Regions from separate parts of the Corallincola luteus genome, predicted to be linked through region 2. Evidence: predicted binding sites of a transcription regulator. Region 2 holds the regulator's gene; the other holds the start of a gene.
What was found. Region 2 encodes LexA, which represses DNA repair genes until DNA is damaged. Its sites were predicted from a motif close to TACTGTATNNNNATACAGTA; they were not measured.

Region 1: a site for LexA is predicted at 1,537-1,556, ahead of recA (recombinase RecA). Genes of this name have one in related genera too.

What each region holds. Positions count from the first base shown of each region.
Region 1 covers NZ_SJXE01000001.1:796,883-801,312, forward strand. The annotation lists gene EZV61_RS03480 (hypothetical protein) at 1-151, opposite strand, end outside; gene EZV61_RS03485 (hypothetical protein) at 350-628, shown strand; gene EZV61_RS03490 (thermonuclease family protein) at 668-1,105, opposite strand; gene EZV61_RS03495 (hypothetical protein) at 1,216-1,401, shown strand; gene recA (recombinase RecA) at 1,605-2,645, shown strand; gene EZV61_RS03505 (regulatory protein RecX) at 2,675-3,079, shown strand; gene EZV61_RS03510 (hypothetical protein) at 3,157-3,909, shown strand; gene alaS (alanine--tRNA ligase) at 4,096-4,430, shown strand, end outside.
Region 2 covers NZ_SJXE01000013.1:15,189-19,618, forward strand. The annotation lists gene EZV61_RS17890 (ABC transporter ATP-binding protein) at 1-124, opposite strand, end outside; gene EZV61_RS17895 (MlaE family ABC transporter permease) at 121-1,254, opposite strand; gene lexA (transcriptional repressor LexA) at 1,447-2,079, shown strand; gene EZV61_RS17905 (hypothetical protein) at 2,076-2,603, shown strand; gene coxB (cytochrome c oxidase subunit II) at 3,007-4,101, shown strand; gene ctaD (cytochrome c oxidase subunit I) at 4,120-4,430, shown strand, end outside.

The DNA.
Region 1 (4,430 bases), on a different contig from region 2:
GTTGATGCTCATTGCCTGGATCACGGGCATTCGCCAGCGCCATTTTGCGGAACTGCAAAAGGTCTCCCGCGATGGCTTCATTCATCGCAGAGGTGAATTTGCTTTTAGAGCCAACAGGCCGACCCCGTGGCCGTTTCGGTGTATCACTCATAGGTAAAAGCTATTTAATTGTAATTAATTAATAGTTAATACCAATTAACGTGATTGGTCAAAAAATGTACAGTCTGAGCAAGTTTTACTGATAACTCTTAAAGCACTTCACACTTTGTTACATGCAACTTGTAACGCTGTCCGGTGGCTGTCTATATTGTGAGCGTTACACACGTTATGTAACGCAAGGAGAATTCAAATGGGTACATCAGCAGAAAGAGTGCGCAAACATAGAAGACAGAAATTTATCAATGACTTTTGTGAAGACTACCTATCAGGAAACGCGGTCTGCACACCCGACGAGTTTGTGGAAGCAAAAGAGTTTCAGTTTTGTGAAAAGCACGGTGTTGGTAATGTCAGTTTTAATCAGAGCGAAGTGAATGACTTTTATAGCCAGTGCCGTGATCTGCCTGAGATGGATGAAGACGCTTATAAAGTTGAGGACTTGTTGGATCTATGGGCAGACCTAACGAACTAACAGAGCGTGACAATCGTCAATAGCTACGGTTTAGGATGGTTAATTACCTGCTTCACCGCTTGTGTTACACCATCCTAATCGCGTTCCACCATCATACGGCCTTGCATATCCGTTGCTAATTAGCTGCTGCGCTAGATCTTCTCCATCTATCGTGACTCTAGCCAGTAGTCGAAAGTATTTACCGCGCTCTATATCGTGCAGCTCTATTACGCTGCCAGCTTCAAGCATCTGTTTGGTGAATGCCTTAGCAGCCTGTGCCGCATCTTTTTCTATCTGGCACTTTCCCCGAATCTCAGGAGCATCAACGCCCAGAACCCTGATTGGCATACTCTCGCCAACAATTGCAGGCCAACCATGGATGCTGACTCGGAATGTATCGGCATCGTAAACGCTGACAACCTCAGAGACCCGCACAGGAGGTTCATGGGCGAGGACTGACAAAGGTATAAGCAGTGCAATACACGTTAAGAGGCGCATGGTTTGGCCTAATAGTGAGAAGTATATAAAAGGTAGCAAACAGAACTGTTAAGGGGTAACGGACAATTAAGGGTTGTTTTAAGGGTGACTTATTTTTAAGGCTGCTCTACATGCCGCATTTTTACTGGATACAAGCACTGCTGCATCATGGGAGTGTGCTGGGAAAGTACGGCGTCAGAAAGCTGCTTGCTGGTCATGAACTGTCGATGTCTCTGTTGGGTTATGCGAGTGGCGACGCAGGGGTCATTTTCATGGGCAATAGAATACGTGATCCTGATTACAACCGAAACCGTTAACCACAGTTATAGGCCCGTATAACTGTGTATGATTCTATTCAAATAACTCACTGTATAGGTCTGAGACTATCTTTGATTAGATTGCTAACAATTTGAAAATAAAGCACTAAAAAAATTATTTTGTACAGGACTTGATACTGTATGCTCATACAGTATACTTGCCAGTAATTGTCAGGGGCCGGCTGGCTCAATTGGAGAAAATAATGGATAACAACAAGTCTAAAGCGCTATCCGCAGCACTGTCACAAATTGAACGTCAATTTGGTAAAGGTTCAATTATGCGACTGGGTGACTCCCAGGCATTGGATATTGAATCAGTCTCTACTGGTTCGCTTAGTTTGGATATCGCTTTGGGCATTGGTGGCTTGCCAATGGGCCGTATTGTTGAGATCTATGGTCCGGAGTCTAGTGGTAAAACGACACTGACTTTGGAAGTGATTGCGCAAGCACAAAAGGCTGGCAAGACCTGCGCTTTTGTCGACGCAGAACATGCTCTTGATCCTGTTTATGCCGGCAAGCTCGGTGTGAATGTTGATGAGTTGCTTGTGTCACAGCCTGACACTGGCGAGCAAGCTCTGGAGATCTGTGACATGTTAGTGCGCTCTGGCGCTGTTGATGTGGTGATTGTTGACTCAGTGGCAGCATTAACGCCGAAAGCGGAGATTGAAGGAGATATGGGTGACACCCATGTTGGCTTGCAAGCACGTTTGATGTCTCAGGCTCTGCGTAAACTGACAGGTAACATTAAGCGCTCTAACACTCTATGTATTTTCATCAACCAGATCAGAATGAAGATCGGTGTTATGTTCGGTAACCCTGAGACGACGACGGGTGGTAATGCACTGAAGTTTTACTCTTCGGTTCGCTTGGACATTCGTCGCACGGGTGCAGTGAAAGATGGCGACGAAGTTGTCGGTAATGAAACTCGCGTAAAGGTCGTGAAGAATAAGGTGGCTCCTCCGTTTAAGCAGGCAGAATTTCAAATCATGTACGGGGAAGGCGTATCTAAAGTGGGTGAGCTGATTGATCTGGGTGTACAACACAAACTGATCGAAAAAGCGGGTGCCTGGTATAGTTATAACGGCGACAAAGTGGGTCAGGGTAAAGCGAATGCGCTGCGTTATTTCAAGGAAAATACCGAGGTAGCGCAGACGATAGAGGCGAAACTTCGCGATATGCTGTTGCTTAAGCCGAAAGCTGCTCAAGAAGAGGAGCAATTAGCTGAGATTGGAGAGGAACTCTGAGTTCAGAGAATGACACTTTAAACGCCGCCATGCGCTTGCTTGCGCGGCGTGATCACTCCCACCAAGAGTTGGCGAATAAGCTTCGCCAACGGCGCTTTTCTTCTTCTGACATCGCCACCGTCCTAGACAAGTGTGCAGAGCACGGTTGGCTCGATGAACCTCGCTTTTGCGATAGTTACATTCGTCGCCGAAGTCAGCAAGGGTATGGGCCGCAGCGGATCAGAGCAGAGTTAATTCAACGGGGTATTGATAAGACGTTGATTTCTGATGCACTAAAGCAGTGTTCTGTTGATTGGCAACTCGTCCTTAGTGATTGTATTCAGCGTTGCTTTGACAGCCTATCAGCGCAAAGAGAAGAGCGTGCGAAACAGCTCCGTTTTTTGCTTTACCGTGGATTTAATCATGACTTGATCCAACAATTGGGTGATAACTGAACTAATTCTCGATTTATTGGTCATAATGTCGACTAAAATTGGTAAATATTCATAGTGTTAAAGGCACGGGAGTGAGCATGCGACGTTTGGTGACTTTAAGTTTTTTGATGAGCTTATTGGTGGGAACTGCGGTTGCAGATACATTGCGATTGAAAGATGGACGAGTCATTGAAGGCACAATGGTCGCGCGGGATCAGAATATGGTGACTTTCAATGTCAACGGCCAAGACCAATGGTTCCCAACTGAACAGGTTGCAGGCATCGACTTCGGTGACGCTGCGCCAACTGCGCAAGCTCCTGCTGCACAGGCCCCCGCTGCACCAGCCCCGGCGCCACAAGCCTCCGCACCCGCAGAAGTGGCCGCGGGCACTCAGCTAACGGTGCGCTTGAGTGATACCTTAGATACGCGAAAAACAGGCAAAGGTCAGCGCTTTACTGCGGTATTGGAAGCCGATTTAGTGGCTTCAAACGGTAGCGTGATTGCTCCCCGAGGTAGTCAGGTTTACGGTCGTGTGATTGAAGCAGACTCTTCTGGCCGATTGGCTGGTAAGCCTTCCATCGTACTTGAGCTGACCGAAGTGATGGTGAACAATCAAATGAAACCTATTGTTACCGGCCAGCTGCAAGCCTCCGGCGACAGCGCTGGGCGCAACACTGTTGGGCGGACTGCTCGCGGAGCCGTCATTGGCGGGTTAATTGATGGCGGAGATGGTGCCAAGACGGGGGCTAAAGTTGGATTGGGTGCATCAGTGTTGTTTGGTAAGAATCATATAGAAATTCCCAGCGGAACCTTGTTAGATTTTAGACTTCGAACACCGTTTTTTGGCTAGTTTCCATAAAAAACATATAAAAGGGGCCTAAATGGCCCCTTTTTTGATCTAATTTTGCTCTGAAAATCGTTAAGTGGTTGTTCCGTGCTTGTTAGGGCATATAATTGGCGGTTTAAATTTATGCCGTGCCGCCAACGTGCTTGTTTTTGTTTGCGGTGATAAATACCTGTTTGCCGGGATCCTTGTATGTATATGACCAGTGCCGCTCTTCGAGAAGCGTTTCTCGAATTCTTCAGAACGAAAGGGCATCAGCTTGTTGCCAGTAGCTCACTTGTGCCGCACGACGATCCAACGCTGCTGTTTACCAACGCAGGTATGAACCAATTTAAGGATGCATTTCTTGGCAAAGAGCAGCGCAGTTACACCCGTGCCGCCTCATCACAGCGTTGTGTTCGCGCCGGCGGTAAGCACAATGATTTGGAAAATGTAGGTTACACCGCTCGCCACCATACTTTCTTCGAAATGTTGGGTAACTTTAGTTTTGGTGATTATTTCAAGCGCGACGCGATTTGTTTTGCTTG
Region 2 (4,430 bases):
AGCCGCTCCCCCCCATGATGATAAATATATCGCCACCTTCAATGGTGAAGTTGAGATCTTGTTGGATCAGGCGATCGCCGTAGGCCATGGTGAGATCGCGTATTTCAATATGCTTTTGCTTCATATACCGATCAATGTTGTTGTAATGGTGACGATGGCGTCCACCACAATAATAAACACGATGGCCGATACCACAGAGCGGGTAGTTGCTTGCCCCACGGCCATTGCATTACGTCCGCAATTAATGCCATTCATACAGCCTGCAACAGCGATTACCAGTGCGAATAGCACACTTTTAAGTAAGCCAATAGCGAAGTGGCGTAACGGCACCGTGGTGGTCATCTGTTCCACAAATTGGGTGAATGAGATATCGAGCATTAACTGTGATACTAGCGCGCCACCAAGAATACCTAGCGCCATGGAAAAAACGGTAAGCAACGGCAGCATGATTAGCAGCGCGATAAAGCGGGGGAGTACCAAAAACTCGATGGGTCTAAGACCCATGGTTGTGAGTGCGTCGATCTCTTCATTCACCTGCATGCTGCCCAACTGCGCGGCGTAACTGGCGCCTGTGCGGCCCGCCATAATAATCGCTGTCATCATCGCGCCCATTTCACGTGCCATACCCAGCGCAACAAGAGAGGCGACGAAGATAGATGCGCCGAACTGTTGTAACTGCACGGCGCCAACGAAGGCTAAGATCATGCCGATCAGGATGCTGATTAAGGCGACAATGCCAAAGGCAGCGGGACCAGCGTCATGCATACAGTCGTACACGTCCTTGGCACGTATCTCGGCTTTGCCGACGCAGAGTTTGCCAACGGCGCTGATCAGCGCTCCGATGAAACTGAAACTGACTAAGATATTTTCCCAGCTCGCCAAGACCGAGTTACCTATGCGCTCAGCAAAGGTCGGCTGGTAAGTTGTTTGGTTTGGTCTATTGGCCGCATTAGATTGTGACTCTGCCAGCGCCAGAAGCTGCTGTGCGCCTTGAGGTAGGCGGCTGACATCTACATGCAGTCGATGCGCTTTTGCATATTCACTGACACGGCGAATAAGCACCACCAGCGCACTGTTCCAGCGGCCAATGTCGGCGTCGACGAATATGAGCGTTTCATCTGGAGTGACTTTTGATTTTAGGGCTTGTAGTAGATCGTCAACCCGATGATCGCCACGGCGTAATACCCAGTCACCTGTCAACTCTAACAGCCAGCCAGTACCGTCATCAGTTCGCCTGATGTTCAGCTCATGCACGTCACTTTCACCTTGAAAAGCCCTACGTAATGTCCTTGAGTCTGCCGCAGATCCACTATTTCTGCAAAATTCAAAGCGAATCAAGTTATTAATGTCACATAAAACAGTGATCAAAAAAACAGCAGTGATACTTGCCATGAATAAATACCTGTATATACTCACAGTATACTGTATGCAATCACAGGTATCTTTATGCGCCCATTAACACCACGGCAAGCTGAAATTCTTGCGTTGATTAAAGACAATATTGAAGCGACAGGCATGCCGCCAACTCGTGCGGAAATTGCACGCCGATTGGGATTTAAGTCTGCTAATGCCGCGGAAGAGCACCTCAAAGCACTGGCCAAAAAAGGTTTAATAGAGATCTTGGCGGGAACATCACGGGGTATTCGCGTGATCCCACAGGCGGATGATGAAGCGGCTGCAAACGATGATGGCTTACCTCTGATTGGTCAAGTGGCTGCCGGTACGCCTATCTTGGCGCAAGAACATGTTGAGGCGCATTACAAAGTTGATCCAGCCATGTTCCGGCCATCTGCGGACTTCTTACTGCGAGTACACGGTGACAGTATGAAGGATATTGGCATCCTCGAAGGCGACCTGCTGGCTGTGCACAAGACTGCGACGGCGCAGAATGGGCAGGTGGTAGTCGCTCGGGTGGGTGATGATGAGGTGACAGTTAAGCGTTTTGAAAAGAATGGCAAAGATGTGCTGTTGCATGCTGAAAATGAAGCCTACAGCCCGATCAAAGTCGATCTGGGTGTAGAGAACCTGGCCATTGAAGGGCTGGCTGTTGGTATCATTCGTAATGGAGAGTGGTTATGAACCCATTTGAGACAATGAATCTGCATACTCGCCAAATGACTGGCTCATTGGTAGCTGCACCGCAGCCAAAGCTAACCGGCAACCGCCGCCTGCAAAATAAGTGGCAATCGCGAGCGCAGATTGTGCCGGTTGAAGGCCAGCAATCAGCACTGTTAGAGACAATCAAACGTAGTCAACAAGCCAATAAATGGGTGGTATTGGTGGCAGCCCCTGATAAGCAGGTGACGCGTTGGTTGGTGGAAAATGGTGTGTGCGCTGAGCGACTGTTGCAAGTCCACCCCAAAGATGAACAAGGTGTGATGTGTGCCGTGACTCAAGGCTTAGGCTCTGCCACTTGTGGCTTGGTTATCGGCTGGACGGATCTACTTTCCGAAGCGCAGTGGCAGGCGTTAACCGCCGAAGCGGCTTGCTACGATACAAACAGTGTTTTGTTTCATCGCATGAATAACCGTTGCCATGCAGGTAGAGCATGGCAATCAGCACGGTCGAAAAATCAGATGTTCGCCAGTGTGTTGGTCCATTGATCCCCCACAGTTTCAATGTACTTTCCGAAGCCGCCGCAAGGCGGCTTTTTTTATACCTTTGAAAATCCTCCTAACACATTAGCTGCTAACTCTAGTTGCACAGACTTCATCACTCGTCAGGCTAAATATCACCATTTGGATGTGATTTAACCCGCAAACAGTTGGGCAGTTTGCTAACTTGCTCAAGTTTTTTGATTAATTTTTAGACGTATCGCTAATCGTGAACGATTCTTAATCAAGGCCTGATAGCTGCGACCGCGCCTATAAAAATTTAAATATGCGGTCTGTAGTGGCTACTGGGGTTTTGGGGTAAGCGCCTGTCGAACAGGTGTTTTTTGTAAGTGCGAGGAGAAGCCTCTTGATACGGATAGCCACACGCGTCGCGGCGGGGGCTGGCGCCCTATTGCCGTCATTTATCTCCGCCGAGGAGATGCCGCTAAATATGACTCAGGGTGTGACAGCCATAAGTCAGGACGTCTACCAGCTCCACATGACCATCTTCTACATCTGTTGCGTCATTGGCGTGCTTGTCTTCGGTGTGATGTTTTGGTCAATCATTCATCATCGCAAGTCCAAGGGAGTGAAACCGGCGCAGTTTCATGAAAGTACCAAGGTCGAGATTCTTTGGACTGCACTACCACTGCTTATTTTGGTTGCGATGGCGGTGCCAGCAACGCAAGTGTTGATCAATATGGAAGATACCACGGAAGCGGATGTCACCATTTTGGTGACGGGCTCGCAATGGAAGTGGCACTACAAGTATCTGGATGATGACGTTGAGTTCTATAGCCTGTTGGCGACACCCCGTGCCGAGATCGAAAATAAACTCGCCAAAACTGAAAACTACCTACTTGAGGTGGACCGCCCGCTAGTTCTGCCTATCGGTAAAAAAGTGCGTTTCTTAATGACTTCCGACGACGTTATTCACAGTTGGTGGGTGCCCGCTTTTGCGGTGAAAAAAGATGCTAATCCAGGTTTCATTAATGAAGCGTGGACCAGAATTGACGAAGCCGGCACATACCGAGGGCAGTGCGCGGAACTGTGCGGGAAAGACCATGGCTTTATGCCGATCGTTGTGGTCGCCAAGTCGGAAGCAGAATACAACACTTGGTTGGCGACATTGAAAACCACGCAAGCTGAAGCGAAAGCGGAAGAGCAAAAACTGCTGGCGATGAGTATGAGCATGGAAGAGTTAATGGCTGAAGGCGAGCAAGTGTATATGACCTCTTGTGCGGCTTGCCATCAACCGAATGGTGAAGGTCTTGCTGGTGTATTTCCTGGCTTGAAGGGCAGTCCTCTAACCATCGGCGATGTAGGTGCCCATATAGACATTGTTATCCACGGTAAAAAAGGTACGGCAATGCAGGCCTTTGCCAAACAGTTAACACTCAAACAGTTGGCCGCGGTGATCACCTACGAGCGTAACGCCTGGGGTAACAACACCGGTCAACTCGTTCAACCCGCTGATGTGGATGCCCGCATCAAAAGCGCAATCTAGCCAGAGGAGAGCTGAAAAATGAGCAGCGTAGCTGAGTCACTGCATGACGAACACCACGCGCATCACGCCCCCTCAGGTTTGAAGCGTTGGATCTTTACCACTAACCACAAAGATATAGGTAGCCTCTATCTGTGGTTCAGTTTTGCCATGTTTTTGATCGGCGGCGCCATGGCGATGGTTATCCGTGCGGAACTGTTCCAGCCTGGTTTACAGTTGGTGGAGCCAAATTTCTTTAATCAGATGACCACGGTACACGGACTGATCATGGTATTTGGTGCCGTTATGCCGGCATTTACCGGGTTAGCCAATTGGCTCATCCCGATGATGAT